Regions from separate parts of the Klebsiella sp. MISC125 genome, predicted to be linked through region 2. Evidence: riboswitches for the same ligand, from Rfam matches in the RefSeq annotation. Region 2 holds a riboswitch; each other region holds the start of a gene.
The links. A riboswitch is a leader RNA that binds a small molecule or an ion and turns the genes downstream of it on or off. The one in region 2 is predicted to bind cobalamin.
Positions count from the first base shown of each region.

Region 1: another riboswitch for cobalamin. It lies ahead of ACMYSL_RS05880 (cobyrinate a,c-diamide synthase); the one in region 2 lies ahead of btuB (TonB-dependent vitamin B12 receptor BtuB).
Region 3: another riboswitch for cobalamin. It lies ahead of ACMYSL_RS09370 (ABC transporter substrate-binding protein); the one in region 2 lies ahead of btuB (TonB-dependent vitamin B12 receptor BtuB).

Region 1 covers NZ_CP180448.1:1,228,817-1,238,941, reverse strand. Annotated here, with positions in the region: gene cbiB (adenosylcobinamide-phosphate synthase CbiB) at 1-530, opposite strand, end outside; gene ACMYSL_RS05880 (cobyrinate a,c-diamide synthase) at 527-1,906, opposite strand; cobalamin riboswitch at 2,003-2,165, opposite strand; gene pocR (transcriptional regulator PocR) at 2,456-3,367, opposite strand; gene pduF (propanediol diffusion facilitator PduF) at 3,556-4,356, opposite strand; gene pduA (propanediol utilization microcompartment protein PduA) at 4,880-5,164, shown strand; gene pduB (propanediol utilization microcompartment protein PduB) at 5,161-5,973, shown strand; gene pduC (propanediol dehydratase large subunit PduC) at 5,992-7,656, shown strand; gene pduD (propanediol dehydratase medium subunit PduD) at 7,667-8,341, shown strand; gene pduE (propanediol dehydratase small subunit PduE) at 8,356-8,877, shown strand; gene pduG (propanediol dehydratase reactivase alpha subunit PduG) at 8,887-10,125, shown strand, end outside.
Region 2 covers NZ_CP180448.1:6,052,608-6,062,732, forward strand. Annotated here, with positions in the region: rRNA gene ACMYSL_RS28335 (23S ribosomal RNA) at 1-772, opposite strand, end outside; tRNA gene ACMYSL_RS28340 (tRNA-Ala) at 973-1,048, opposite strand; tRNA gene ACMYSL_RS28345 (tRNA-Ile) at 1,158-1,234, opposite strand; rRNA gene ACMYSL_RS28350 (16S ribosomal RNA) at 1,305-2,844, opposite strand; gene murI (glutamate racemase) at 3,226-4,077, opposite strand; gene btuB (TonB-dependent vitamin B12 receptor BtuB) at 4,022-5,905, opposite strand; cobalamin riboswitch at 5,973-6,154, opposite strand; gene trmA (tRNA (uridine(54)-C5)-methyltransferase TrmA) at 6,271-7,371, shown strand; gene ACMYSL_RS28370 (YijD family membrane protein) at 7,420-7,779, opposite strand; partial or broken gene fabR (HTH-type transcriptional repressor FabR) at 7,795-8,429, opposite strand; gene sthA (Si-specific NAD(P)(+) transhydrogenase) at 8,626-10,026, shown strand; gene oxyR (DNA-binding transcriptional regulator OxyR) at 10,009-10,125, opposite strand, start outside.
Region 3 covers NZ_CP180448.1:1,964,395-1,974,519, reverse strand. Annotated here, with positions in the region: gene ccmA (cytochrome c biogenesis heme-transporting ATPase CcmA) at 1-305, opposite strand, end outside; gene ACMYSL_RS09400 (cytochrome c1) at 325-1,128, opposite strand; gene ACMYSL_RS09395 (cytochrome b) at 1,131-2,291, opposite strand; gene petA (ubiquinol-cytochrome c reductase iron-sulfur subunit) at 2,293-2,844, opposite strand; gene ACMYSL_RS09385 (pseudoazurin) at 2,872-3,312, opposite strand; gene ACMYSL_RS09380 (ABC transporter ATP-binding protein) at 3,323-4,138, opposite strand; gene ACMYSL_RS09375 (FecCD family ABC transporter permease) at 4,135-5,202, opposite strand; gene ACMYSL_RS09370 (ABC transporter substrate-binding protein) at 5,271-6,323, opposite strand; cobalamin riboswitch at 6,547-6,770, opposite strand; gene ACMYSL_RS09365 (GNAT family N-acetyltransferase) at 7,016-7,498, opposite strand; gene fruA (PTS fructose transporter subunit IIBC) at 7,652-9,340, opposite strand; gene fruK (1-phosphofructokinase) at 9,357-10,125, opposite strand, start outside.

The sequences.
Region 1 (10,125 bases), 1.5 Mb from region 2:
ACCGCTTTATAAGCCATCGCCAGCGGCGCACCGCCCAGCAGCAGAAAGAAGAGCGGCGCGATAATGCCGTCAACGGCGTTTTCCGCCACCGTTTCCACCACCGCACGGTTAATCTGCTGCGGCTCAAGTTGCGAGGTGTCGCGCCCGACAATCCACGACAGCTTGACGCGGCTTTCCGCCAGATCGCCCGCGCGTAGCGGACGCTCAACGTCCCGCGCCGACTGCGCCAGACAGCGCCCGGCCAGCACGGTGAAGATCATCCACACCTCAACCACCCAGCCAAGCCACGGATGAATCATCTGCGCCAGCGTCAGCACGCCCCAGGAGATACCCCACGTGAGGCCGACCACGATGACCCACATCACCCCGCCGCCGACGCGTAAAGCAAAGTCGCTGTGGCAGTAGCGGCGCACGCTGCGCTGAACGGCGGAGATCAGGTTGCCTATCCAGCGCACCGGATGCGGCCAGCTCTGCGGGTCGCCAATGATAAAATCGAGGATCCAGGCCACGCCCCAGGCCAGCAGCGTCATTGGGCGCTCCTTGCGGCAGCCAGCCAGTGGTTGAGCATCGCCGGACGCTGGGCAAAATGCAGATGCAGGTAGCTGGCAAAAGTGTTGCCTACCTGCCAGCCCCCCGACCACTGCTGAAGCGTCAGGCCGTCGCGCACTTTACGGCAGGCCAGCACCGCCGGGTTTTCCGGGATAAAATCTGAGTAGTGAAACTCGTGCCCGCGTAGGGTTTCGCCGGGTGCTGCCAGCAGCGTTTGCCGCATCGCCCTCGCTTCGCAGTAGCCAAAGCGGGTGAGCCGTTTGCCCATCTTGCTGTGGCCGGGAATAAGATTGGCCATCGGGTAAATTTCACCGCCGGCGTCTTCAAGGGTGCTGCCGAGATACATCAGCCCGCCGCATTCGGCATAGATAGCCACTCCGCGCCGATGCGCATCCCGCAACTGCGCCAGCATGGCGGTATTGGCTGCCAGCGCGGCGGCATGAATTTCCGGATAACCACCGCCAAGCCAGATCATCTGGCACGGCGGGAGTTCGCTATCATGCAGCGGGCTGAAGCGCACAATATTCACTCCGCAACGTTCAAGCAGGGTGAGGTTATCCGGGTAGTAAAAGTTGAAGGCTTCGTCGTCTGCCAGCGCCAGAGTCAAACCTGCTCCGGCATCAGGCGACGGTAGCGCAGGCCACTCCCCGGTGGGTAAAGCAGTAAGCTGACTGAGGGTAAGAAGTTGTTCAATATCCAGAGTTTGCGCCAGCGTGTGGGCAAAATCACGCCACGGCTGCTGGTTGACCAGCGATTCGCGGGCGGTCACCAGCCCCAGATGGCGTTCGGGCAAGGCCACGCCTTCCACTCGCGGCACGTAGCCGAGAACCGGCAGCGCGCAGTAGCGTTCAATCGCGCTTTTCAGTAGCTGATAGTGGGATTCGCTGTTAACGCGATTGACGATAACGCCAGCGATATTCAGACTGGGATCGAAGTGCTGAAATCCCATCACCGTAGCGGCAATGGAGGTAGATACCGCTTTGCCATCGACCAGTAAAATCACCGGGCAGCCGAGCTGTTTGGCCATCGCGGCGGTGCTGCAATAATTCGGGTCGGTGCCGTAGCCGTCATAAAGACCCATGACGCCTTCAATAACCGCGATGTCTGCCTGCTGCATCTGTTCACAAAACAGCGCATTGAGAACCGGTTCCGGGAGCATGAAGCTGTCGAGGTTACGGGAAGCAACGCCGCTGACGGCGGTATGCCAGCCGGTATCGAGATAATCCGGGCCGACTTTACAGGGCTGAACCCGCATGCCGCGCTGTTTCAGCAGGCTGAGCAGACCGAGCGTAACGGTGGTTTTGCCACAACCGCTGCCGGTCCCTGCGAGAATAAATGCATGCTGCCTGGCTGCCATACCCTGATCCTGTTCAGGGTGGTAGGGCTGTAGAGGTGCGCGTAAACCCAGTCTTTCGACTGTACGCATCTGAGCAACCCACTTCCCACCGAAGTTGTTGGTAGTCACCGACAGGCAGGTCTTCTGGCTTAGCGTCGTCCTCTCCCATCCTTCCCAATCTCGCGATCAGTGGTCAAATATGGGTTCGTCAGCATCACAGCAGCGGGGGCTGCGGGGGATTTACACCCCCTTCCCTGGCACCTGTCGGTTTTCTCGAGCGGGATGAGTCCTCACTCGAATAATTTCTGGAACATCTTACGGAGGCTGGATGGCTTCCGTCGTCTCTAATATCTAATTGCAAAATCTTTTCATTACGCCTGCGGCGACCTGAAAGCAATTTCTGATAACACTCTATCCCATCAAATAAATAAAAACTGGTGCAGCTTAGCGCTCTCTCATTATTAATTTGTTGCGCTATGACAATTTATTGCTCTGGATGAGAGTTTTTCATTTTATAATGAGGCAGATACGGGGGCATATCAAAAATCGGCAATAACAAAATATTGTCATTTAAAATGGTTCAGTTTGTGATCTGGCATTAATTTGTTGGCGATAAGCCTGCGGAGTCACCTGATAGGCCTGGCGAAAAACTTTGCAAAAATAGCTGGTTTGAGAAAATCCTAAATTCCGCGCAATGCTGGCGATACTCCAGTCGCTGTGACACAGCAGCTCTTTGGCGCTCACCATACGCTGATGGTTAACCCACGCGTTAAAGCCAATCCCCTGATATTTCTTGAACAGCTTACTGAAGTAGTACGGGCTGAGATAAACATGGGCGGCAACGTCTTCCAGGCGAAGCTCATCAGACAAATGGGCATCGATATAGCGCAGCGCCTTCTTCATTTTACTGTCATGGGGGCTGACGGCCCGGCTGGCGCGCGCGGGTTCAGGCTGCTGCGGATTGTCTTTAATCACGACAAAATTGAGCTGTTTTTTAAGGCAATTTTCTACTATTAGCTTGAGTAAATCGGCGGAAGCAATGACGCGCGAGTAGTCCATCTCCGGTACGTCGCGGAACGCTTTGACCAGCTCAGGATCGGTCTGCCAACGGTCATCGATGTTCAAAATGTCGACGAGTTCAACATCGTTACTTAAGCGCACCTGCCCGCATAGCACAAAGCCCACCAGGTGCCCGGCAATAACTAAAGGGATGGAAAAATCGGTTAACCCGGCGTGGCAGCGGTAGATACAGAGCTGATCGGTTTTTGAAGCTTCCAGGCCACCGCAGCGGTCGCTCATCCGACAGCGGGTGCTGTGCTGGGGGTGTTGACGCATAAGCTGGCAGAAAGGAGTGAAATTAAACAGCTCAGAAATTTCATCACCGTGAATATTGACTACCACAACGGCCAGACTGGTGGCCTGCGCAAAATCCTGTGCGATTTTATTGATGAGTTCCGAGTTCAGTGTACTCGCAGAAATCATGATAAAACCTCTCAGTTAATTTTTTGTTATAAATAAAACATTTTATTAATATTTACGTCCTTTCATCATCATTCACCTGCAACGATAAAAGAATAGTACGATAGCAAAAGTCTCCCATCCGTGGGAGACATTTTGGGCGACTTCGTGATACCGGTTCATGAAAATTTTTAGTTATTTCAGCGGATACATCAATCCTCTAATTTACAGGTATTACAGGGTAAGTTATTACCAATCAGATAACGATAGATAGCCGCCCCCAGACAGGCCCCGATTAACGGTGCAACAATCGGCACAATAAAGTACGGAATATCCCGTCCGCCAGTCATCGCGATATCACCCCAGCCCGCCATCCACGTAAACAGCTTCGGTCCAAAATCACGCGCCGGATTCATCGCAAACCCGGTAAGCGGCCCGGTGGATGCGCCAATAACCGCGACCAGTAAACCAATCAGCAGCGGAGCCAGCGGCCCTTTTGGCACACCGTTACCGTCGTCAGTCAGTGCCATAATCATCCCCATCAGCATGGAGGTAATCACCACTTCGACCAGCGCCGCATGCCAGATGCTCAGCGATGCCGCCGGATAGGTACTAAAGATGCTTGCCAGCTGCAGGCTCTCTACGCTACCGCGCACGATATGGTGTGTGGCTTCAAACTCGGTAAACATTGTGCTGTAAAGCACGTAGGCCAGCACAGCTCCGCCAAAGGCGCCTGCGACCTGTGCAATGATGTAAGGAAAAACTTTTCGTCCCGGAAAACAAGCAAATAACCACAACGCGACGGTAACAGCAGGATTGAGATGGCCACCAGATATTCCTGAGGTCAGATAGACAGCGAGAGAGATCCCCAATCCCCATATGATGCAAATCTCCCACAACCCGAGGCTTGCTCCCGCCACCTTCACCGCGCTCAGGCAACCGATGCCGAAAAACAAAAACAGCCCGGTGCCCAAAAACTCGGCGGTACATTGCGCTTTTAGCGAATCATTCATTGTGACACCTTCTTAGCAGAGTTCGTGTCCTGACCAGCCAACATCCTGCTGGCAGTAGAGTACAGCGGGCACCACTATATGAATTCCTGTCTGCAAATTGTTGGCAACCTGCTGACGGCCACCCCGGAAAATTCGGGCATGGATAACAAATTATTGCCATTAAATAATTGCTGGCGGCATAGCACACGCGCGGCTTTCGCAATTAATCACCCCACCAGGCATGCAAAAATATTGCTATAACCAACTCGCTGTTTTCCAACAAGCATCACAAATCGTTTTTTTCGCATAGCAGATAAAATTAAAATCGTCATAAACAAATTTGTAAATATGGAATACACAAAACAAAATAATCACATCACAATAAATAAACAAAACCATAAAAATCAATAAATTAAATTATTAAATGGCAATTTTATATTATTGATAGCTCACTATTTTTTTATCATCAAATTCAAGTCAGCCATTCTTTTTCCTCGCATCTTCTTATAGTCCCAACTATCGGAACACTCCATGCGAGGTCTTTATGCAACAAGAAGCACTAGGAATGGTAGAAACCAAAGGCTTAACCGCAGCCATAGAGGCCGCTGATGCAATGGTTAAATCGGCCAATGTGATGTTAGTGGGCTATGAAAAGATTGGCTCCGGGCTGGTAACCGTCATCGTCCGCGGTGATGTCGGTGCGGTTAAAGCGGCAACCGATGCAGGTTCCGCCGCCGCACGCAACGTAGGTGAAGTGAAAGCCGTACACGTCATCCCACGTCCTCACTCCGATGTAGAAAAAATCTTACCGAAGGGAATTAGCCAATGAGCAGCAATGAGCTGGTTGAACAGATCATGGCGCAGGTGATTGCCCGAGTGGCAACGCCGGAACAGCAGGCCACCCCTACTCACCCCCACCCTATACGAGAGACGGCTATGGCAGAAAAAAGCTGCAGTTTAACGGAATTTGTCGGGACCGCCATTGGCGACACCCTGGGTCTGGTTATCGCTAACGTTGATACCGCCCTGCTGGACGCGATGAAGCTTGAAAAGCGCTATCGCTCCATCGGCATTCTTGGCGCACGTACCGGCGCAGGTCCGCACATTATGGCGGCGGACGAAGCGGTGAAAGCCACTAACACCGAAGTGGTCAGCATCGAACTTCCCCGCGATACCAAAGGCGGAGCAGGTCACGGTTCGCTGATTATTTTAGGCGGCAACGACGTTTCTGACGTCAAGCGCGGTATCGAAGTCGCGCTGAAAGAGCTCGATCGCACCTTCGGCGATGTTTACGGCAACGAAGCCGGGCATATCGAGCTGCAATACACCGCCCGCGCCAGCTACGCCCTTGAAAAAGCGTTCGGTGCGCCAATTGGTCGTGCCTGCGGCATCATCGTCGGCGCTCCGGCTTCCGTCGGTGTGTTAATGGCCGATACCGCTCTGAAATCAGCCAACGTTGAAGTGGTTGCTTACAGCTCTCCGGCGCACGGCACTAGCTTCAGTAACGAAGCCATTTTGGTGATTTCTGGCGACTCCGGCGCAGTCCGTCAGGCGGTCACCTCCGCCCGCGAAATTGGCAAAACCGTCCTTGCGACCCTCGGTTCTGAACCGAAAAACGATCGCCCGTCCTACATCTAAACCCCACGAGGCTGATTCATGAGATCGAAAAGATTTGAAGCACTCGCGAAACGCCCTGTGAATCAGGACGGCTTCGTTAAAGAGTGGATCGAAGAAGGCTTTATCGCGATGGAAAGCCCGAACGACCCGAAACCGTCGATTAAAATCGTCAACGGCACGGTGACCGAGCTGGACGGGAAACCGGTTAGCGAATTCGACCTGATCGACCACTTTATTGCCCGCTACGGTATTAACCTGAATCGTGCAGAAGAAGTCATGGCGATGGATTCGGTCAAGCTGGCGAACATGCTGTGCGATCCTAACGTAAAACGCAGCGACATCGTCCCCCTGACCACCGCCATGACCCCGGCGAAAATTGTCGAAGTGGTTTCGCATATGAACGTCGTCGAGATGATGATGTCGATGCAGAAAATGCGCGCACGCCGCACCCCTTCTCAACAGGCGCACGTCACCAACGTCAAAGATAACCCGGTGCAAATTGCCGCCGACGCCGCCGAAGGCGCATGGCGCGGGTTTGATGAGCAAGAGACGACGGTTGCGGTAGCGCGTTATGCCCCGTTCAACGCCATCGCGCTGCTGGTAGGTTCGCAGGTAGGCCGTCCGGGCGTGCTGACTCAGTGCTCCCTGGAAGAAGCCACCGAGCTGAAGCTCGGTATGTTAGGCCACACCTGCTATGCGGAAACTATTTCCGTATACGGTACTGAGCCGGTGTTTACCGACGGTGACGATACTCCGTGGTCGAAGGGCTTCCTGGCCTCGTCCTACGCCTCTCGCGGCCTGAAAATGCGCTTCACCTCCGGTTCTGGCTCTGAAGTACAGATGGGCTACGCCGAAGGTAAATCGATGCTTTATCTGGAAGCGCGCTGCATCTATATCACTAAAGCCGCTGGCGTTCAGGGTCTGCAAAATGGCTCCGTAAGCTGTATCGGCGTGCCGTCTGCCGTGCCATCTGGCATTCGTGCGGTGCTGGCGGAAAACCTGATTTGCTCATCGCTGGATCTGGAATGCGCCTCCAGCAATGACCAGACCTTCACCCACTCCGATATGCGTCGTACCGCACGCCTGCTGATGCAGTTCCTGCCGGGTACCGACTTTATCTCCTCCGGTTATTCCGCGGTGCCGAACTACGACAACATGTTCGCCGGCTCCAACGAAGATGCGGAAGACTTTGACGATTACAACGTTATCCAGCGCGACCTGAAAGTGGACGGCGGTCTGCGTCCGGTTCGCGAAGAAGACGTTATCGCTATTCGTAACAAAGCTGCTCGCGCCCTGCAGGCCGTGTTTGCCGGAATGGGTCTGCCGCCAATTACCGACGAAGAAGTCGAAGCCGCGACCTACGCCCATGGTTCGAAAGATATGCCGGAACGTAACATCGTTGAAGATATCAAGTTCGCACAGGAAATCATCAGCAAAAACCGTAACGGCCTGGAAGTGGTGAAAGCGCTGGCTCAGGGCGGGTTTACCGATGTTGCGCAAGACATGCTCAACATCCAGAAAGCCAAGCTGACCGGGGACTATTTGCACACCTCCGCCATTATCGTCGGCGACGGACAGGTGCTCTCTGCGGTTAATGACGTCAATGACTATGCCGGTCCGGCAACGGGTTATCGCCTGCAGGGAGAACGCTGGGAAGAGATTAAAAACATCCCTGGCGCTCTTGATCCCAACGAGATTGATTAAGGGGTGAGAAATGGAAATTAATGAAAAATTGCTGCGCCAGATAATTGAAGACGTGCTCCGCGATATGAAGGGCAGCGATAAACCCGTCTCGTTTAATGCGCCTGCGGCATCCACTGCACCACAGACCGCTGCGCCTGCGGGCGACGGCTTTCTGACCGAAGTGGGCGAAGCTCGCCAGGGCACTCAGCAGGACGAAGTGATTATCGCCGTCGGCCCGGCATTTGGCCTGGCGCAGACCGTCAATATCGTCGGCTTACCGCATAAGAGCATTTTGCGCGAAGTCATTGCCGGTATTGAAGAAGAAGGCGTCAAAGCGCGCGTGATTCGCTGCTTTAAATCCTCTGACGTGGCGTTTGTCGCCGTTGAAGGCAACCGTCTGAGCGGCTCGGGTATATCCATCGGCATCCAGTCGAAAGGCACCACAGTTATCCATCAACAGGGACTGCCGCCGCTCTCCAACCTGGAGCTGTTCCCGCAGGCCCCGCTGCTGACGCTGGAAACCTATCGGCAGATTGGTAAAAACGCCGCCCGCTATGCGAAGCGCGAATCACCGCAGCCGGTCCCTACGCTTAATGACCAGATGGCACGCCCGAAATACCAGGCGAAGTCGGCCATTTTGCACATTAAAGAGACCAAATACGTCGTGACGGGCAAAAACCCGCAGGAACTGCGCGTGGCGCTTTGATAAAGGATAACTCCATGAATACCGACGCAATTGAATCGATGGTTCGGGACGTATTGAGCCGCATGAACAGCCTGCAGGGCGATGCGCCAGCGGCGGCTCCTGCCGCTAGTGACGCGACCCGTAGCGCAAAAGTTAGCGATTATCCGCTGGCGAACAAACATCCGGAGTGGGTGAAAACCGCCACCAATAAAACGCTGGATGACTTCACGCTGGAAAACGTGCTGAGCAATAAAGTCACCGCTCAGGATATGCGTATTACCCCGGAAACCCTGCGTTTACAGGCATCTATCGCCAAAGATGCGGGTCGCGACAGGCTGGCGATGAACTTTGAACGCGCCGCCGAACTGACCGCAGTACCGGACGATCGCATTCTTGAAATCTACAACGCTCTTCGCCCGTATCGTTCCACCAAAGAAGAGCTGATAGCAATGGCTGACGATCTCGAAAGCCGCTATCAGGCAAAAATTTGCGCAGCTTTTGTTCGTGAAGCGGCAACGCTGTACGTCGAGCGCAAAAAACTCAAAGGCGACGATTAAGGATTGCGTATGCGATATATAGCTGGCATTGACATCGGCAACTCATCAACGGAAATCGCGCTGGCGACGCTTGATGGGGCAGACGCACTGACGATTACGCACAGTGCGCTGGCGGAAACCACAGGAATCAAAGGCACGTTACGTAACGTGTTCGGGATTCAGGAAGCACTTTCCCTCGTTGCAAAACGCGCGGGGATCAATGTCAGCGATATTTCGCTCATTCGCATTAACGAAGCCACGCCGGTCATTGGCGATGTGGCGATGGAGACGATTACCGAAACCATCATCACCGAATCGACAATGATCGGCCATAACCCGAAAACGCCGGGCGGAGTAGGCCTTGGTGTGGGTATCACGATTACGCCGGAGGAGCTGTTAACCCGCCCGGCGGACTCGTCCTATATTCTGGTGGTGTCATCGGCATTCGATTTTGCCGACATCGCCAACGTCATCAACGCCTCTATGCGCGCCGGATACCAGATTACCGGCGTCATTTTGCAGCGCGATGATGGCGTACTGGTCAGCAATCGGCTGGAAAAACCGCTGCCGATTGTTGATGAAGTTCTATACATCGACCGCATTCCGCTGGGGATGCTGGCGGCGATTGAAGTCGCCGTTCCGGGGAAGGTTATCGAAACCCTCTCCAACCCTTACGGCATCGCCACCGTATTTAACCTCACCGCCGATGAGACGAAAAATATCGTGCCGATGGCGCGTGCGCTGATCGGCAACCGCTCTGCGGTGGTGGTCAAAACGCCCTCTGGCGACGTCAAAGCGCGCGCCATACCGGCCGGTAATCTGGAACTGCTGGCTCAAGGACGTACCGTGCGCGTCGATGTTGCCGCCGGTGCCGAAGCCATCATGAAAGCGGTCGATGGTTGCAACAAACTCGATAACGTGACCGGCGAGGCCGGGACCAACATCGGCGGCATGCTGGAACACGTGCGCCAGACCATGGCCGAACTGACCAACAAGCCCAGCAGCGAGATTTTTATTCAGGATCTGCTGGCCGTTGATACTTCTGTACCCGTCAGCGTCACCGGTGGTCTTGCCGGGGAGTTCTCGCTGGAGCAGGCCGTCGGCATCGCTTCGATGGTGAAATCAGACCGTCTGCAAATGGCGATGATTGCCCGTGAAATCGAGCAAAAGCTCAATATCGACGTGCAAATCGGCGGCGCTGAGGCTGAAGCCGCCATTTTAGGCGCATTGACCACACCGGGCACTACTCGACCGCTGGCGATCCTCGAT
Region 2 (10,125 bases):
CAGCCACAAGTCATCCGCTAATTTTTCAACATTAGTCGGTTCGGTCCTCCAGTTAGTGTTACCCAACCTTCAACCTGCCCATGGCTAGATCACCGGGTTTCGGGTCTATACCCTGCAACTTAACGCCCAGTTAAGACTCGGTTTCCCTGCGGCTCCCCTATACGGTTAACCTTGCTACAGAATATAAGTCGCTGACCCATTATACAAAGGTACGCAGTCACCCAACAAGTGGGCTCCTACTGCTTGTACGTACACGGTTTCAGGTTCTGTTTCACTCCCCTCGCCGGGGTTCTTTTCGCCTTTCCCTCACGGTACTGGTTCACTATCGGTCAGTCAGGAGTATTTAGCCTTGGAGGATGGTCCCCCCATATTCAGACAGGATACCACGTGTCCCGCCCTACTCTTCGAGTTCACAGCCTGTGCGTTTTTGTGTACGGGAGTATCACCCTGTACCCTGCGACTTTCCAGACGCTTCCACTAACACACAAACTGATTCAGACTCTGGGCTCCTCCCCGTTCGCTCGCCGCTACTGGGGGAATCTCGGTTGATTTCTTTTCCTCGGGGTACTTAGATGTTTCAGTTCCCCCGGTTCGCTTCGTTAAGCTATGTATTCACTTAACGATAGTGTGACGGATCACACTGGGTTTCCCCATTCGGAAATCGTCGGTTATAACGGTTCATATCACCTTACCGACGCTTATCGCAGATTAGCACGTCCTTCATCGCCTCTGACTGCCAGGGCATCCACCGTGTACGCTTAGTCGCTTAACCTCACAACCCGAAGATGTTTCACTTCATGATTGCGAAAATTTGAGAGACTCGAACACACCATCATGCTGTTCTTATTACGGAGAACAGACGCAGCGTGTCGTTTCAATTTTCAGCTTGATCCAGATTTTTAAAGAGCAAAACTTCGCAGTGCACCTTTTCAGGTACACTCTGAAGTTTTCTTGTTTTTTGCAGTAAAAGGATGGTGGAGCTATGCGGGATCGAACCGCAGACCTCCTGCGTGCAAGGCAGGCGCTCTCCCAGCTGAGCTATAACCCCATCGTAAAAACTTATCTCTGTACCGATAATTTGTCCTGAGACAAGGCGTGAAATGACGAAGCATACTGACGTATGCGAGTCGTTTCACAACACAGTATCAGGGCAAATTTGGTAGGCCTGAGTGGACTTGAACCACCGACCTCACCCTTATCAGGGGTGCGCTCTAACCACCTGAGCTACAAGCCTGCAGAGATTTTTACTGCTAATTTTTCATCAGACAATCTGTGTGGACACTACAAAGGCAGGTTCTTTAAGGTAAGGAGGTGATCCAACCGCAGGTTCCCCTACGGTTACCTTGTTACGACTTCACCCCAGTCATGAATCACAAAGTGGTAAGCGCCCTCCCGAAGGTTAAGCTACCTACTTCTTTTGCAACCCACTCCCATGGTGTGACGGGCGGTGTGTACAAGGCCCGGGAACGTATTCACCGTGGCATTCTGATCCACGATTACTAGCGATTCCGACTTCACGGAGTCGAGTTGCAGACTCCGATCCGGACTACGACATACTTTATGAGGTCCGCTTGCTCTCGCGAGGTCGCTTCTCTTTGTATATGCCATTGTAGCACGTGTGTAGCCCTACTCGTAAGGGCCATGATGACTTGACGTCATCCCCACCTTCCTCCAGTTTATCACTGGCAGTCTCCTTTGAGTTCCCGGCCGAACCGCTGGCAACAAAGGATAAGGGTTGCGCTCGTTGCGGGACTTAACCCAACATTTCACAACACGAGCTGACGACAGCCATGCAGCACCTGTCTCAGAGTTCCCGAAGGCACCAAAGCATCTCTGCTAAGTTCTCTGGATGTCAAGAGTAGGTAAGGTTCTTCGCGTTGCATCGAATTAAACCACATGCTCCACCGCTTGTGCGGGCCCCCGTCAATTCATTTGAGTTTTAACCTTGCGGCCGTACTCCCCAGGCGGTCGACTTAACGCGTTAGCTCCGGAAGCCACTCCTCAAGGGAACAACCTCCAAGTCGACATCGTTTACAGCGTGGACTACCAGGGTATCTAATCCTGTTTGCTCCCCACGCTTTCGCACCTGAGCGTCAGTCTTTGTCCAGGGGGCCGCCTTCGCCACCGGTATTCCTCCAGATCTCTACGCATTTCACCGCTACACCTGGAATTCTACCCCCCTCTACAAGACTCTAGCCTGCCAGTTTCGAATGCAGTTCCCAGGTTGAGCCCGGGGATTTCACATCCGACTTGACAGACCGCCTGCGTGCGCTTTACGCCCAGTAATTCCGATTAACGCTTGCACCCTCCGTATTACCGCGGCTGCTGGCACGGAGTTAGCCGGTGCTTCTTCTGCGAGTAACGTCAATCACTAAGGTTATTAACCTCAATGCCTTCCTCCTCGCTGAAAGTACTTTACAACCCGAAGGCCTTCTTCATACACGCGGCATGGCTGCATCAGGCTTGCGCCCATTGTGCAATATTCCCCACTGCTGCCTCCCGTAGGAGTCTGGACCGTGTCTCAGTTCCAGTGTGGCTGGTCATCCTCTCAGACCAGCTAGGGATCGTCGCCTTGGTGAGCCGTTACCTCACCAACAAGCTAATCCCATCTGGGCACATCTGATGGCATGAGGCCCGAAGGTCCCCCACTTTGGTCTTGCGACGTTATGCGGTATTAGCTACCGTTTCCAGTAGTTATCCCCCTCCATCAGGCAGTTTCCCAGACATTACTCACCCGTCCGCCGCTCGTCACCCGAGAGCAAGCTCTCTGTGCTACCGCTCGACTTGCATGTGTTAGGCCTGCCGCCAGCGTTCAATCTGAGCCATGATCAAACTCTTCAATTTAAGTTTGATGCTCGTGAATTAAACTTCGTAATGAATTACGTATGTTCACTCAGAGACTTGGTATTCATTTTTCGTCTTGCGACGTTAAGAATCCATGTCACTTTGAGTGCCCACACAGATTGTCTGATAAATTGTTAAAGAGCAGTGCAACGCGGCTTTTGCTCACCGTTGCGAGGTCCCGTATAATACGTTTTCCTCATTCAGAGTCAAGCGTTTAATTTCGCTTTTCTCTGCCGGCGTTCATCGCTGAACCCCGCTAACCCGGCGGCCTGTAAGCCGTTGTTCCGTGTCAGTGGTGGCGCATTATAGGGAGTTCTGAGAAGTTGACAAGCCCTGTTTTCAAAAAATCTTTCAACCGTCTCTTTTTTGCGCAAAACACCCTTAGAGCGGCAGTTTTTCCAGCGATTCGAAGCCATAGCGCCGCAGAACGGGTAAAAGTTGTTCAGTTTCTGCCGTCAACGCCATGCAGTACGCAATATTCGCATCACTAGATTTTGCATCCGGCGCTTCATGCTCCAGTAGCCAGGCCGTTCGACGCGCAATGGCCGCACCGGAGTCGATCATTCTCGTCCCCTCAGGCAGAACTTGTTGCAACTCGTCATGTAATAGAGGGAAGTGCGTACAGCCCAGCACAACAGTATCTGGAGGTTCCTGCATCCTCAGCCAGGGCCGCAGGATACGACGCAGCTCATCCAGCGGGACTGGCTCACCATGCAGTTTAGCTTCCGCCAGTTCCACCAGCTCCGCCGACCCCAGCATCTCGATCCGGCACTCATTAGCAAAACGGGCAATAAGTTCGCGTGTATAAGGACGCTTTACCGTCCCGCGCGTTGCCAGCAGACCCACAATACCATTCGCCGTCAAGCGTGCTGCCGGTTTTATTGCCGGGACAACACCAACGACGGGAAATGCGAATTTATCGCGCAGTGCGGGGAGGGAAACGGTACTTGCGGTATTACAGGCAATAACGGCCAGCGCCAGCGGGTAATGCTGCTGAACAGCGGTCACGATCTCAAGGACTCGTTCAACAATAAACTCTTCGCTTTTCTCACCGTATGGAAAAGCGACGTTATCGAAAGCGTAGATGTAATGGAGTTCCGGCAGGAGATGCCGAATCTCATTATATACCGACAACCCACCGACGCCGGAATCAAACACCAGCACGGTGGGACGTGGTTTAGAAGGTGTAGCTGCCAGACAAGGTGTATTCCCGTCCTGCAGTTGAGTAGCCATATGCTGTCTCGTAATCTTTATCGAACAGGTTGGCTATTTTACCACGAACTGTCAGGTGTGAGGTGACAGGATATGACAATCCGACATCCCATAGGCTTACGCCACCCAGTTTAACGCGACTAGAGGAGCCTGTTGTCTCATCATAGTCGTTGTCATAGCGCTGACCCAGATATTGGTAAGCGATATTCCAGCCGAGGTCATAAACCTGCCCGGTGACTTCATACTTCACCTGCTGTTTCGCTCGGCGAGCAAGAACCTGGTTGGTTTCATCGTCACGAGGATCAGTATATTGCAGCGTCAGGTGATGCTCTACCGGGCCAGTCGTGATGTTCCCTGTCCACTCCAGACCTTTAATGGTGGCCGACTTCACATTGATATACTGGTTGACGTTGTTCGTGCTTTTATAATCAATCAGGTTTTGAATTTCATAGTGGTATGCTGAGATTTTCCAATCCAGTGGCCCCGTAATCCCATCAATTCCCGCTTCCCACTGTTTAGACTCTTCCGGTTTTAGATCCGGGTTTGCTGCAATACCTGAATAATATTGCGATGCATAACGCGTCGCGCCGAATTGCTGCCCTAAAGATGGCGCCAGGAAGCTAGTACCATAAGAAAGCGTTGCGCGATAACCATCAACAAATTCCCAGCCCGCCGCAGTTTGCCACGTGCCGTGCCAGCCGAACTGCTCATCGTGATCTTCACGACCCGAGGCTTCCAGCGTGACGGTATTGATCTGTTGCTGCCCGGTCAAATAAAGCCCTGTGGTATCGCGTTTGTAGATATCAGATTTCGTCGTACTGCTGGAAGTCAGCTTTTCCTGTTTCCAGTCAACACCACCGCTTACTGAACCATGTCCTACTTCAAAGTTGTTACCCCACTGAATATAACGCTGTTCCATGTCATCCAGCGTAGCATCACCCGCATAGCGGCCAAGGTTGCTACTGTAGTTATAATTTTTAAGGTGCTGATAGTTCGCAATTAGCTGAGAGGAATAGATGCCCGAGTTATAACGCAGTCCAGTGTCCCAGGATTGGTTATAGTTCTGACTCTCGTCGTTACCAGCAGGAGAACCATACATCGTATCCTGATCGTAATCGTTGTTAGCCGTGTATCCATAACCACGGAAGAAACCCGAGAAACTCTCGTCAAACTTGTGCTGTACGGCACCCCAGAACAGTTTGTTGCGATAACCATCACGGTCGCTGTCGCCGCTGTAAGGGGAATCTGGTTTGACGTTGAAGCCCTTGGCCGTCTGATAGGCGCCTGCCGCCGTCACCATCGTGTCGCCAAAACGTTTATTTACCGCTCCATCATAAGTCTGGTAGCCATTCGACCCCATCCCGGCATTGATCTGCGCGTGTTCATCGTCACTCATGGTAATGATGTTGACCACACCACCAATCGCCCCCGAACCGTAAACAGCAGAACGCGGCCCGCGGATATACTCAACACGCTGCACCAGGGATACCGGAATCTGGCTAATGTCAATGGCGTTACCAATACCTGCCCGCGCCATTGGGATCCCATCAATCAGCACCAGCACATGACGTGCTTCCGTACCGCGAACGTAGAGAGAAGAACTGCTCCCCATCCCGCCGGTCTGCGAAATATCCACCCCCGGCAGGCGACGCATCACATCATTAAGATCTTTTGACTGCCAGCGCTGAATATCTTCCCGCGTAACAACATCCGTTGGCGCAAGGACCGTATTGACCGGCTGTTGAAAACGGTTTGCCGTCACCACTAACGTATCTGAATTGCTGTCTTGCGCCCAAGCGGAAAATGCCGTGACGGACAGGGCCGTCATCAGCGAAGCCTTTTTAATCATTTTAAAAGCATCCGTAATATACAAAGGATGCCGCCGGCTGCTATCAGTAGTACGCGATGATAGAAACCAAATGCGACGTGTTCCGGCAGGTCTTCGGGCTTGGGGTGTGTTATGGATGAAGACTTCCCGCTAAACCACCGCAGTGTCTGCATAATGCGCTCATCCCACTGTTCCTTACCGCTGCGCGTCAGCTCCAGATTTACACTGGATTCCCTATTAACACATAGGACCGGTAACATGATGCTATAATTAGAAACATATAGATGTCCAGACTTCTATCGTTATATTTCTGAATATCATCAGAGCTGGACATCCCCGACACTTTCCCTACAATCCCCGCGTACTTATTTTATTCAGGATGCATCATGACCCCCGAACACCTTCCTACCGAACAATATGAAGCGCAGCTGGCAGAAAAAGTCGTCCGTTTGCAGAAAATGATGGCCCCTTTTGCCGCCCCGGTTCCGGAAGTGTTTCGTTCACCGGTCAGCCACTATCGTATGCGCGCAGAATTCCGCATCTGGCACGATGGCGATGACCTGTACCACATCATGTTTGATCAGCAGACCAAATCCCGTATTCGCGTCGATACCTTCCCGGCGGCCAGCGAACTGATTAATCAGCTGATGACCGCAGTAATTGAGGGCGTGCGCGACAATCTGGTGCTACGCCATAAGCTGTTCCAGGTCGATTATCTGACCACGATGAGCAATCAGGCCATCGTGTCGCTGCTGTACCATAAAAAGCTCGACGACGAGTGGCGTCAGCAAGCAGAAATCTTCCGCGATGCGCTACGCGCGCAAAATCTGAACGTGCATCTGATTGGCCGCGCGACTAAGACCAAAATCGAGCTGGATCAGGACTATATAGATGAGCGTCTGCCGGTCGGCGGGCGTGAAATGGTCTATCGCCAGGTTGAGAATAGCTTCACCCAGCCAAACGCGGCGATGAACATTCAAATGCTGGAATGGGCTGTCGAATCAACTAAAGGCGCAACCGGTGATTTGCTTGAGCTGTACTGCGGTAACGGCAACTTTTCTCTGGCGCTGGCGCGGAATTTCGAACGCGTGCTGGCAACGGAGATCGCCAAACCGTCCGTGGCGGCGGCGCAATACAACATTGCGGCTAACCATATTGATAACGTGCAGATTATCCGTATGGCGGCAGAAGAGTTCACCCAGGCGATGAACGGCGTGCGGGAGTTTAACCGTCTGCAAGGTATTGATCTGAAAAGCTATCAGTGTGAGACGATTTTTGTCGATCCACCGCGCAGCGGGCTGGATAGTGAAACGGAGAAAATGGTGCAGGCCTATCCGCGGATCCTGTATATCTCCTGCAATCCAGAAACCTTATGCAAGAACCTGGAAACGCTCAACGAGACGCACGAAGTCACGCGCCTGGCGCTGTTCGATCAGTTCCCATATACCCATCATATGGAATGCGGCGTACTGTTAACGAAGAAGTAGATGTCAGTAACCCGGCAACATCATGGTTGCCGGGAAAATTCAGCAGAATTACTCCGCAACCGCGCTCTTACGGTTACGCACCTTGTAGCCGATCCAGAACACCATAATCACCGACAGTACGGCCGGGAAGAAGTTAGAACCGATGTCCGGATATTCCGCACGCACTACGGTGCTATAAAGCAGCACGCCAAGAATGAAGCACGCGGCGGCCAGCCCCGGTAAACCCACGGGCATACTGCGGTTTTGATAGCGCTGATGCAGACAGTAAACCGTCAGCACTAACGATAAAATCGGGAAAACAGAAAATGAGACTACTGAGCTGAACAGCGCAGCGAAGGTTCCATTAATGGATAACCCTGCGATCAGCGCCAGCAGCAGCGTACCTTTATCTTGAACTGAGTGTTTCATTGCTCGTCCTTCACGTTATTCGGAATGATTTGATTTTTTTCTTGTTCACGGCGATACCAATAATACGCGCCTTTCGAGATCATTCTGAGCTGGAGTACCAGTCGCTCTTCAAGCTGTCGACGCAATTCCGGGCTTACATCCAGAGCCTCGGCGCCAGCACTAAATACGATGGTGACCATAGCTTCAGCCTGCGCTTCAGTAAAGGCGCGCGGCATGTGGTTTTCGATTTCTAAATAGTCAGCAAGTTCCGCGATAAAATGCTGAATTTCGCGGGCGACTGCGGCACGAAACGCGGCGGACGTACCAGAGCGCTCACGCAACAGCAGACGGAAGGCATTTGGGTTATTGCCGATGAACTCCATAAAGGTAGAAACGGAAGTGCGAATCACACTGCCGCCTTTAGCAATACGCTGTCGCGCCTGGCGCATCAGCTGGCGTAGCATAAGCCCGCTTTCATCTACCATCGTCAGACCGAGTTCATCGACGTCACGAAAATGTCGATAGAAGGACGTCGGGGCAATCCCCGCTTCCCGCGCAACTTCACGCAGGCTCAAGCTGGCAAAACTCCGTTCAGCACTTAGCTGGCTAAATGCGGCTTCCACCAGCGAACGCCGGGTTTTTTCTTTTTGTTGCGCTCTTACGCCCATCACGTTGTCTGAATCCTTCCAAAGGCCCTGTCGGCACTATACCAGAGATTAGAACTAATCGGTTTACACTGGATTGTGAATGATTGTTTACGAGCTGTTTCTGCTTTTATGACGCAAAAAAGCACAACGATAATTGGGTTAAAGCCCACCGAATGTTATCATCGTGTTTATTTTATGTATAAAACAGGTGAGTAATGCCATGTCACACTCTTGGGATTATGATGCAATTGTGATTGGTTCAGGCCCTGGCGGAGAAGGTGCTGCTATGGGGCTGGTGAAACAGGGAGCACGCGTTGCCGTCATTGAGCGCTACCATAACGTCGGCGGCGGTTGTACCCACTGGGGCACCATCCCATCGAAAGCCCTCCGCCATGCCGTTAGCCGTATTATTGAATTTAACCAGAACCCTCTCTACAGCGACCATTCCCGTCTTCTTCGTTCTTCCTTCGCCGACATTCTGAACCATGCCGACAGCGTCATTAACCAGCAAACCCACATGCGTCAGGGTTTCTATGAGCGCAACCACTGTGAAATCCTGCAGGGCAATGCGCACTTTGTCGATGAACACACGCTTGCGCTTGAATGCCACGACGGCACCGTTGAAACGGTCACGGCGGAAAAATTCGTCATTGCCTGTGGTTCACGTCCCTACCACCCTACGGATGTCGATTTCTCACACCCACGCGTTTATGACAGCGACTCGATCCTCAGCCTGCACCATGAACCACGGCATGTGATCATCTATGGCGCCGGAGTGATCGGCTGCGAATATGCATCGATCTTCCGCGGTATGGAAGTCAAAGTCGATCTGATCAATACCCGCGATCGCCTGCTGGCGTTTCTCGACCAAGAGATGTCCGACTCGCTCTCCTATCACTTCTGGAACAGCGGAGTGGTGATTCGTCACAATGAAGAGTACGAGAAAATTGAAGGTGTTGACGACGGCGTCATCATGCATCTGAAATCCGGCAAAAAGTTGAAAGCGGACTGCCTGCTGTATGCCAACGGCCGCACCGGGAATACCGACTCGCTGGCGCTGGAAAACATCGGCCTGCAAACCGATAGCCGCGGTCAACTGAAGGTCAACAGTATGTATCAAACCGCCCTGCCGCATATTTATGCCGTAGGTGATGTGATTGGCTATCCGAGCCTGGCATCCGCCGCTTACGATCAGGGGCGTATCGCTGCCCAGGCGCTGGTCAAAGGTGAAGCCTCCGCGCATTTAATTGAAGATATCCCTACCGGGATTTACACCATTCCGGAAATCAGCTCCGTCGGCAAAACCGAACAGCAGCTCACGTCCATGAAGGTACCTTATGAGGTGGGACGTGCGCAGTTCAAACATCTGGCGCGAGCGCAAATTGTCGGCATGAGCGTTGGGACGCTAAAGATCCTGTTTCATCGCGAGACGAAAGAGATCCTCGGCATTCATTGCTTTGGCGAGCGCGCGGCCGAAATTATTCACATCGGCCAGGCGATTATGGAGCAGAAAGGTGGTGGTAACACCATTGAGTACTTCGTTAACACCACCTTTAACTACCCGACAATGGCAGAAGCCTATCGGGTAGCCGCGTTGAATGGCTTAAACCGCCTGTTTTAACGCTGTATCGAAATGGCCATCCATCTTACCGCGGATGGCCTCCGCCAGATGTTCATAGCGGCTACGCAGCGGCGAACCAGGACGATAAACCAGCCCGAC
Region 3 (10,125 bases), 2.2 Mb from region 2:
CCGTCATGATGGAAAAAACGCAGGTTCTCTAGCGCCGAAAGCCGGGTTTTAATCCCTGGCTGATGGCCAATCCACAGCAGGTTTTGTTGATAGCTGTCGCGCACACGGTGCAGCGGCTGCGCCTGCCAGTACACTCCCCCGACGTCAGGGCGAGCCAGTCCACTGAGCAACCGTAGCAAAGTCGTTTTCCCCACGCCGTTGCCCCCGGTAATTTGTATCCACTCCCCCGCTTTCACCTGGAATGATAAATCGCTAAACAAGATTCGTTCATCTCGCTCGCAGCGGAGCTGTCTGGCTTCAAGCATATTACCCACTCTCTCTCGCTTATTTCGGCGAACGTCTCTTCATTAGTCGTAAAACCCATAGCAATCCCAGCATCACGGAGAGGTAGCCCATGACGTAAATTCCCTGCTTTTTTCGCGCCCAGAGATCCGGGTCCGCAGCCCATGCCAGAAAGGCGGTGACATCCTGAGCATACTGCTCTTCTGTTTCGGCTATCTGTGACGCCGTTTGCCAATGAATTTCGCCATCCGTAAGCGGCTTTGGCATATTAATCACGCCACCAGGAAAGTAGCGATTAGCCTTCATTTCAGGATCATTGGGCCGGTAACCGGTTAATAGTGCGAAGACATAATCCGCCCCCTGTTCCGTGTAGGGTAAAAAGGCATCAAACAGGAATTGCGGAAATCCGCGATCATATGAGCGGGCCCGGACGATATAGCTCAGGTCAACGGGTTCGGCACCATTGTTAAGGTATCGCGCTTCCTGAACGTTAAGATATGGCGATATAAAACTGTCATTTAGCGTACCGTCCCGCTCGCCAACCTGGCCGTCATCCTGTATGTCAGGGAACTGATAGCCGCTGGCGATACTTTTTGCTTCTTCGAGCGTGAGTTCCGGGCCGCCGGGTCTGGTCAGGGTGCGAAAAGTGAGGTATTTCATACCGTGACAGGCGCGACACTTCTCTTCATAAACCTGCATGCCGCGCCGAAGCTGATCTTTATCATACTGGCCCGTGATGCCGCTAAAGCTCCAGTCCTGCCGCACAGGCGTGGGCTCTTTCGCCCAAGTAGAACCCAGCTCTAAAAGTGACAGACACAAAACGCTGAATTTCAATAATCGCGTCATCTTCAGTCCTGTTTTTCCAGAAAACGGCGGCAGGGCAGCACGATTAAAAACCAGGCAAACCAAATCAGCGTTGAAAGCTGCGACGCCGCGCGGATCCAGCCCTCTTGATTGCGGAAACCGTCAATAAGGTCAGGTCCCACCAGCGCTTTTGTTCCCAGCCAGCCTAAAAAGCAGGCATTGATAACCCACAGCCAAAAGCCGAACTTAACCAGCTTGCTGTAGTGGCGAAAACGGGCCCGAGAGGAATCAAGCCAGGGCAAGAAATAGAAAATCAATACCGAGCCGCACATCGCGACTAACCCGGCGAATTCATTCGGAAAACATCGAAGCATCGAGAAGAAAGGAAGAAAGTACCATTCAGGTGCCACAATCGCTGGCGTAACCGTTGGATCAGCTGGGATAAAGTTATCTGCGCTGCTCAGGTAGTGCGGCGCGAAGAATAAAAACCAGGCGAAGAGCATCAAAAACAGAGTGATTTTGATGGCATCAAGATCGGTGATTTTATAATCAAACAAAAGCTTTCTGGACTCTTTCTCACTAAAGGTCTTCTTCATCGCCTGCGCAAAAGCAGACTGGACACTACGAACGTGGAAGATCGTCGCGACAACAATTGCGAAGGGAAGCATAAAGTGCAGAACAAAAAAACGGCCAAGCATCGGGGTACCTGGCGTATAGCCGCCGACCAGAAACGCATACAACGTATCGCCCACCAGCGGGATCGCCTGTGCAAAACGGGTAATAACGGTTGCCGCCCAGTAGCTTTTTTGCCCCCAGATGAGGCTATAGCCAAGAAGTGCGGTAATCATCAGCAAGACGTATAGCGTTACGCTAATCATCCACATTGCAACCCACGGCTTGCGATATACGTTGTAGTACATGCCGCGAAAAATATGTAGATAGCAGGCGAAGAAAAAAAGCGATGCGCCAGTGGCGTGCAGATTACGCAGCAGTTCTCCGTGGCTTACCGTGCGCATAATATGCATGATGGAATCAAATGCCAGCTCAGCCGTCGGCACGTAAAACATCGCCAGTACAATACCGGTAAGGATCTGCACGCCGAGCATGACCAGCAGAATAGCGCCGATAGCAAATACCCAGAGTCCGGCAACCGATCGGGGAAAAGGGATACGCCAACGGAGCGAATAAGCACGCGCGGTCGTCATCTCAGACTTCCTTAGCGCCGATGCGCACGGTCAGACCATCGGGATGAAAAGTAAAGTCGGGAACGGCCAGATTCGCGGTCGCCGGTCCGCGGGTAACGCGTCCGGAGGCATCGAATTCAGACCCGTGGCACGGACAAACCCAGCCCTGTCCGCCAGCTCTGGCGTTTGGCACGCACCCGGCATGAGGGCAATATCCCTGAACAACAAGCCATTGGGGATAATCGGCATTAACCCTTTCGTTGTCTGCCTGTGGGTCAATGAGTTTATGGCTTTCGACATCCCGGGCGGCAGCTATCTCATCTGCAGTCCGATGGTGAATAAGAATGAGCTTGCCTTGCCAGACACGCCTAACGGTTTGACCGACAGCCACACCAGCAAGGGAGACATCGATCGGTTCATTTTCTCCGGCCGTCTTTTCATCCGGGCCCAGAGCGGATACCAGCGGCCAAACGGCAGCGGCAACGCCTGCAGCGCCAACGAATTTTGTCAGCCTGCACAAGCAGTCGCGGCGCTGCTCCTGAATTTCATCACCGGTATGTTTGTTATCCGCCACAGCGCAATTCTCCCTGAGTGTCGCGAGCTACTGCTTGTCGATACGTGAGTAGATATCCTGGAAGCGTTTATCGGCAATTCCCGGTGCTTTAAACGCGCGATAGCTGTCCGGCAGAGTGGCATCACCAACCTTAATCAACATCACCATGCCCTGCGCGTAGTGTGGTGTGCATTTGACGCCGTAAAATCCGGCATTGTCATATTTCACTTCGATCTCTTCATCAATTTTGCCCATAAACCCCGGATAATCCGCCGGAGACAGTTCCGCGATGGAGGCCGCGTTATGGCTTTTATGCTTACGGATAAACTTCACCGTATCACCAGGTTGGATCTCCAGGTAATCCGGCTCATAGATCATTGGCCCTGCCGTCCCGCGATTTTTCATTAATACTTCATGAGTTTGCGCGAAGACTGAAGAAGTGAAGGCCAGTAAACATAAAACTTTCAGGCTCTGTTTGAGGTATTTCATCGATTCTTCCTTAGAATTCATCAGGTCTCTGATAACGAATAAAGCAGCTTGTACCGCCTGGTTCGCGTTCAACAATGGCGTCAATGCCAAACCAGGTGCTGAGGTGTTCCCGGGTAAAAATGGTGCCTGGAGCGCCCTGCATCACCATGCGTCCAGACTTCATCACGATGATGCGATCGCAAAACATCGCGGCATGATTCAGGTCGTGCAGGGCGGCAATTACCGTGAGCTTTTCACGTTTAACCAGGCTAAGCAGGCCAATCTGATGTTGAATGTCGAGGTGGTTGGTAGGTTCATCCATTAGCAACAACTGCGGCTGCTGTGCCAGCGCCCGGGCGATATGCAGGCGCTGTTTCTCTCCCCCAGAAAAGGTATGCCAGCAACGGTGCTGTAATTCGCGGAGATCGACCTTCCTCAGCATCGTTTGCACGATATCGTCATCTTTAGCGGACCAGGGCGAGAGCAGGCTAAGCCAGGGGGTCCGTCCCAGCGAAACGGCCTGCAAAGCGGTAATACGTTCACCTGTCTCAGCCTGTTGTTCGACCAGCGCCACCTGCTGTGCAAGATGGCGACGTGAGTAATGATGGAGTGCTTTGTGCTGTAGCGTGATGCGTCCAGACGTGGGTTTCAACAAACCTGCTAACAACGAAATGAGTGATGTTTTACCCGACCCGTTGGGGCCAATAATTCCGACAAACTCGCCGGGAGCCACCCTGAGCGAGACATCATCAACGATCGCTTTGCCTTTTACCTTCCAGCGCAGGTTACACGCCTCGATAACGACTTCAGCCGAGGCTAAAGGAGGCAGTACAGGATTGACGGTCATTTGGCCTTATTTCCTCTGATCAGGATGATTGAAAACGCGGGCGCGCCGACCAGAGCCGTGATCACACCTATAGGTAATACCTGTCCGGGCAGTAATGTGCGGGAGATAACATCGGCAATGATGAGAAAAATCGCCCCAATCAGTGCGCTAACTGGCAACAGGCGATGGTGTTGGTTACCAACCAACATACGGGCAGCGTGGGGGATAACCAGACCAACAAAGCCAATGGCACCGACGATGGAGACCATAATCGCCGTCATACCGGTGACAGCGGCAATAAGTACCGCACGGGTGCGTTTGACAGGAATTCCTAACGATGCCGCAGACTCAGCGCCAAAGGAAAAAGCATCGAGATGGCGGGCATAACAGAAGCACAGCGCGACACCGACCAGGGCAGTAGGAATGGCTAATACAACATCGGGCCAGCGCACGCCGCTCAGGTTACCCAACAGCCAGAACATAATACCGCGCGCCTGTTCGGCGTTTGCTGAGCGGGTGATGATCAGTGAAGTAATAGCATTGAATAGCTGCGAACTGGCGATCCCAGCAAGAATGATTTGGGTTGTGATGCCACCACCTTGCCTGCCGCCTGCAGCCATCGCCAGCAGAGCGACGAACAGAAATGCCGCCAGCGCACCAATGAAAGCGCCAAATGACATACTGATGATCCCGGCCCCCAGACCGGTGAGTGCAACCAGTACTGCACCGGTAGAAGCCCCGGCGGAAATGCCCAGCAGATAGGGCTCAGCAAGCGCATTACGCAGTATCGACTGTAGCACTACCCCGGACACCGCGAGGCACGCGCCGCAGCAGGCAGAAACCAGGGCTCGCGTCAGGCGATAGTTCCAGATGATCCCGGCATCCAGCGCATCGACTGGATAGTCAGTATCAAGCAGACGATTTGCCAGCGTACTGAGTACATGCTGCCAGGGGATAAGCGTTTCGCCAATGGAGATCCCCGCCAGCAGTACGCAGCACATCAGCACACTAACCCAAATGGCATGTCCACCAACTCTTACCGCAAGCTGACCAACAGCGCGACGCATCCTGCGAGAATCACTCATGATTATATCTGCGTTCCTGAGTAACGGAGATGCGCTATGCCGGGCAAGGACATAGCGCAAAACGTAGATTAATGAGAGGCCTGCGGATGCGCTAAGCCATATTCAACCAGGGCATCAGCCAGTTTTTCTAGCCCATCAATAGTTCTGATGCCGGCGTTCATTGTTTGTACGTCAATGACAGGCAGATGATTTTCCTTCACTGCAGGAAGTAGTTTGGCGACTGGGTCGGACTTGAGGTAATCCATCTTGACCTGCCAGTCATCGGCCGGGAAGCGGCGACGACTCATCTCACCGAGTACAATGACCGAAGGATTGGCTTTGGCAATGGTCTCCCAGCCTACCGTTGGCCACTCTTCGGCTGAATCAATAACGTTTTTCACGCCTAGCTTCTGAGCAATCCATGCGGCTGGACCAAACTTCCCTGCCACATATGGATCAAGCTGCAGGTCGGCACTGGAGAACCAGAATACTGCTGAGACATTTTTATCCATGCCGGAAATTTTATTTATCGCTGCTGCTTCACGTGCTTTAAGACTGGCAATCAGCGCATCGCCTTTGTCCTGAACGTCGAAGATTTTTGCCAGATCAGCGACTTCCTGATACACCATGGCAATATCAAACATACCTTTACGGACGCCATCACCGCCATCTTCGTTATCTTTCGCGCAGTCGGCAGGTGCGGTGTAGACCGGAACGTTCAGTTCACTAAACTGCTCGTAAGAGGCAACCGTACCCGCAGGACCGATTTGCCACTCAAACTGGCTGGCAACCAGCTCCGGTTTTTTAGCAATAATCCCTTCGAAGCTGGGAATATTTTGCGCAATGACGTCTACTTTCTCGTTTGCCGCTTTATACGCATCAGGTACAGGACCAAACCACAGCGAAGTACCCACAACGCGATCGGCAAGCCCGAGCGAATAGAGAATTTCAGTGCTGTTCTGACCCACCGTCGCCACACGTTTAGGGGCCTGATTGAAGGTGATGTCGCGGCCGCAGTTTTTAATCGTTAAGGGATATTCAGTTTTTGCCGCACTGGCGACACTGGAGTTGAGTAGTAGAGTTGCGCCTGCAATAATCAGAAGCGTTTTTTTAGAAGTGAAAGAAGTAAAATTAGCGTGCATTATCATCGTCCCGTTGATGCCAGATCTGAAGGTCTGGTCATGGCTCATTTCGTTCCATATATCGGGAGGAGACATGAAGATAGATGACATTGAATCGTGAAATTTAAGAATAAAGATATGCAAAAAATGCAAATAAGCCTTACTTAGCCAAAATTTTATTCATAAATACACTACTGCCTGCGTCAAATAATTCATCCCATGGACCATCCCGTCCACTCAATGGTATACAACATTATTGACAGCAGGTCTCCTGACTCACGGTAACCAGAATATCAGCCTTCCCATAAAGACAAACTTTACAGTGACCAGCGGTTAATTAACCGCACAAGGATATTCTGCATCCGCCTACAGTTGCGGGGGCAGTTATGGCATTGAATTTAACAATTCGCACCATATTCCTATTCAAATACAAAAATGTAATGAAATGCTGTCGAAAGCGACTCTAGCGGCAATTGTAAACAAGGTCAACCGTATGACGAAACGATTAAAACGTCATACCAATATAAAAATAGCAATAAAATACAATTATTTACAACAAAATCACTTACCAGAAAGTTATGCTTGAAAATAATCATAAAAAGCTAAATGAGAATTAATTGACACTGATCAAACTATATACTCGGTTTGCTTACCTCAAATTAAATATATTGATCGCTATCAACAATGCGTCCAATTAGCGTTGGGTTCATTTATTAATGTGATCTCTCCATATGAACCAACTGCCATTTATCCTGCATATCCATCACAACGCTAAAATGATTACGCAACCAGAAATGATAGCCTCCAGGCAAAAAATGATGCGTGTGAAGATATAAGGTTTTATATTGTTGCTGCCGACAGAATTCCTCAGCAAAAGCGATCAACTGACTACCAATGCCCTGTCTGCGATAGCGCTTATCCACATAACAGCGGCAAATTTCTGCGGTTTCAGACAAATTATAACGCCCGCGCAACTCAGCGAGCCTGTCATCATATTGACATACTGCCAGTGTAGCGATTAACTCCTGTTTTTCATCCCATGCACAAAGCAGCAAATTCCTTTCCTGCGAAATATACTGCTGTTCGAGATTAAAAATATCCTCATCGGCAGAAGGTATTGATCTACCAGCGTTGAAGAACAGATTGAGGTGCTGAACAAGGAACGACTGAACTGCGGGAATATCAGCGTGAGTCATTTCACGAAGCGTAAATGGAAACATAGTATGGCTGGCCCAAACTAGACAAGGAAAAAGAATAATAACAATTCAGGCAGGGAAAACCACTAGCGTCAGAAACAATAAAAAAGGGCAGAGAAAACTCTGCCCTTAATGAAGATATTACAAGGTCTATCAGGCTGCTTTTTCTTCCACCTGAACTTCAGGACGTTTCAGCACCGCGTAGGAGAGACCTGCGACCAGCGTACCGACAACAATCGCCATCAGGTAGCCGAGAACCGGCGTAATCGCACCAGGAATCAGCAGAACAAACAGACCGCCATGCGGTGCCATCAATTTGGCGCCAACCCACATGGACATCGCGCCGGTCACCGCACCACCAACGATACAGCAAGGCAGGACGCGCATCGGGTCACGAGCAGCGAATGGAATCGCCCCTTCAGTGATAAAGCACAGACCGAGGACCAGCGCGGCTTTGCCACCTTCTTGCTGCGCTTTGTCGAACTTTTTACGCGCAACCAGCGTTGCCAGACCCAGCGCCAGCGGTGGAACCATACCCGCCGCCATAATCGCCGCCATCGGCGCATAGGTTTGGGTACTCAGCAGGCCAACACCAAACGCATAGGCTGCTTTATTCACCGGACCGCCCATATCGGTACACATCATACCGCCGAGGATCGCGCCGAGCAGAACCGCATTCGCCGTACCCATGGTTTGCAGCCAGTGGGTCAGACCTTCGAGGATCCCGGCAACAGGTTTACCAATCAGGTAAATCATCGCCAGACCGACGATCAGGCTGGAAACCAGCGGAATGATCAGAATCGGTTTCAGCGCTTCCATACTTTGCGGCAATTTCAGCTTCGTACTAATCGCTTTCGCCACATAACCAGCAAGGAAACCAGCGATAATACCGCCGATAAACCCAGACCCGGTGCTCACTGCCAGCATACCGCCGATAAGACCAGGGGTCAGGCCCGGACGGTCAGCAATAGAGAAGGCAATGAAGCCCGCCAGCACCGGAACCATCAGCGCAAAGGCTGAGCCACCGCCGATTTGCATCAGCGCCGCTGCCAGAGTATCCGGGACCTCAAAAGCTTTAATACCAAAGGCAAAGGAGAGCGCAATACACAGGCCGCCCGCAACAACCATTGGCAGCATATATGAAACGCCGGTCAGCAGGTGACGGTATGCCCCCGCAGACTCTTTTTTCCCCTCCGTTGCCGCCTGGGATTTACCTGAAGGCTGGTACGGTTTCGCCTCAACGACAGCTTTATCCAGCTCCTGAGCGGTTTTCTTCAGCGCCAGGCCGGTGGTGGTGCGATACATCGGCTTACCAGCAAATTTCGCCAGATCGACTTCGATATCAGCAGCAACCACCACCAGATCCGCTTGTTCCACTTCTTCTGGGGTGATCGCGTTGCCCGCGCCCACGGAGCCACGAGTTTCAACTTTCACCCACCAGCCGCGTTTTTTGGCTTCGGTTTCAATCGCTTCCGCCGCCATAAACGTATGCGCTACGCCAGTCGGACAAGCGGTTACCGCCACAATGCGTTTCGGGCCGTTGGTCGCAGCCGGTAAAGCAACCGCCGCCGGAGCGGTGTAAGGCGTCGCGTGGCTTTTGGCTTCACTGAGGAACAGTTCCGGGTGAGCCACGGCGCGGTTAATGTCGCCGAGATAAACCTTCTTGCCGTTCAGCGCGCTATCAGCAGGCAGCGTCGCGCCCAGCACGATCGCCAGTTCAGCGTCGTTCGGGTTATCAATCAGTTCGAGTTGCGCTTTTTGCGCCGCAGTGCTCAACAGGGTCTTCGCCATATAGGCGCGAGCCTGTCCAAGCCCGGCATCAATAATCAGCAGCGTTTTCATTATGCCTCTCCTGCTGTTAATTAAAGGGTTGTAAGTCGACGCGCGCCATCATTGCGGCCAACTGGGTACGATCGGTAATACCGACATTGCTTTGACTCACCGCCAGCGCGGCAACCGCCGTCGCCAGACGCAGCGTATGCTCGCTGGACTCGCGCATTAGCAGACCGTAAATCAGGCCGCCAACCATAGAGTCCCCCGCACCAACGGTGCTAATCACTTCGACTGAAGGCGGCTTAGCAATCCACTCTCCGGATGCGTTAACCCACAGAGCGCCTTCTTCGCCAAGGGAGATAACCACGTGGGCAATCCCCTGTTCACGCAGCGCGTGGGCGGCTTCAATCACATCTTTCATTTCAGGCAGCTTACGACCCGCCCAGATTTCCAGCTCGCGACGGTTAGGTTTCACCAACCATGGAGCCGCTTTCAGGCCAGCAACCAGTGCTTCGCGGCTGCTGTCAAAAATGATGCATGGGCACTGACTACGCAGACGGGTCATCCAGTCGGTGAACGCTTCCGGGCTCACACCGGATGGCAAGCTACCGCTCACGCAAACCATATCGAACTGACCTAACCAGCTCAGGGAATCATTAACAAAACGTTCCCAGTCGCCAGGCGTCACTTCAAAGCCAGAGAAGTTGAAATCGGTCACTTCACTGTCTTTTTCCGTCAGTTTGACGTTGATACGAGTACGACCCTGCACAACCTGAAAACGGTTCGCGATGCCCAGTTCGCTGAACAGCTGCTGAAATCCATCCTGGTTGTCTTTACCCAGGAAGCCACCCACG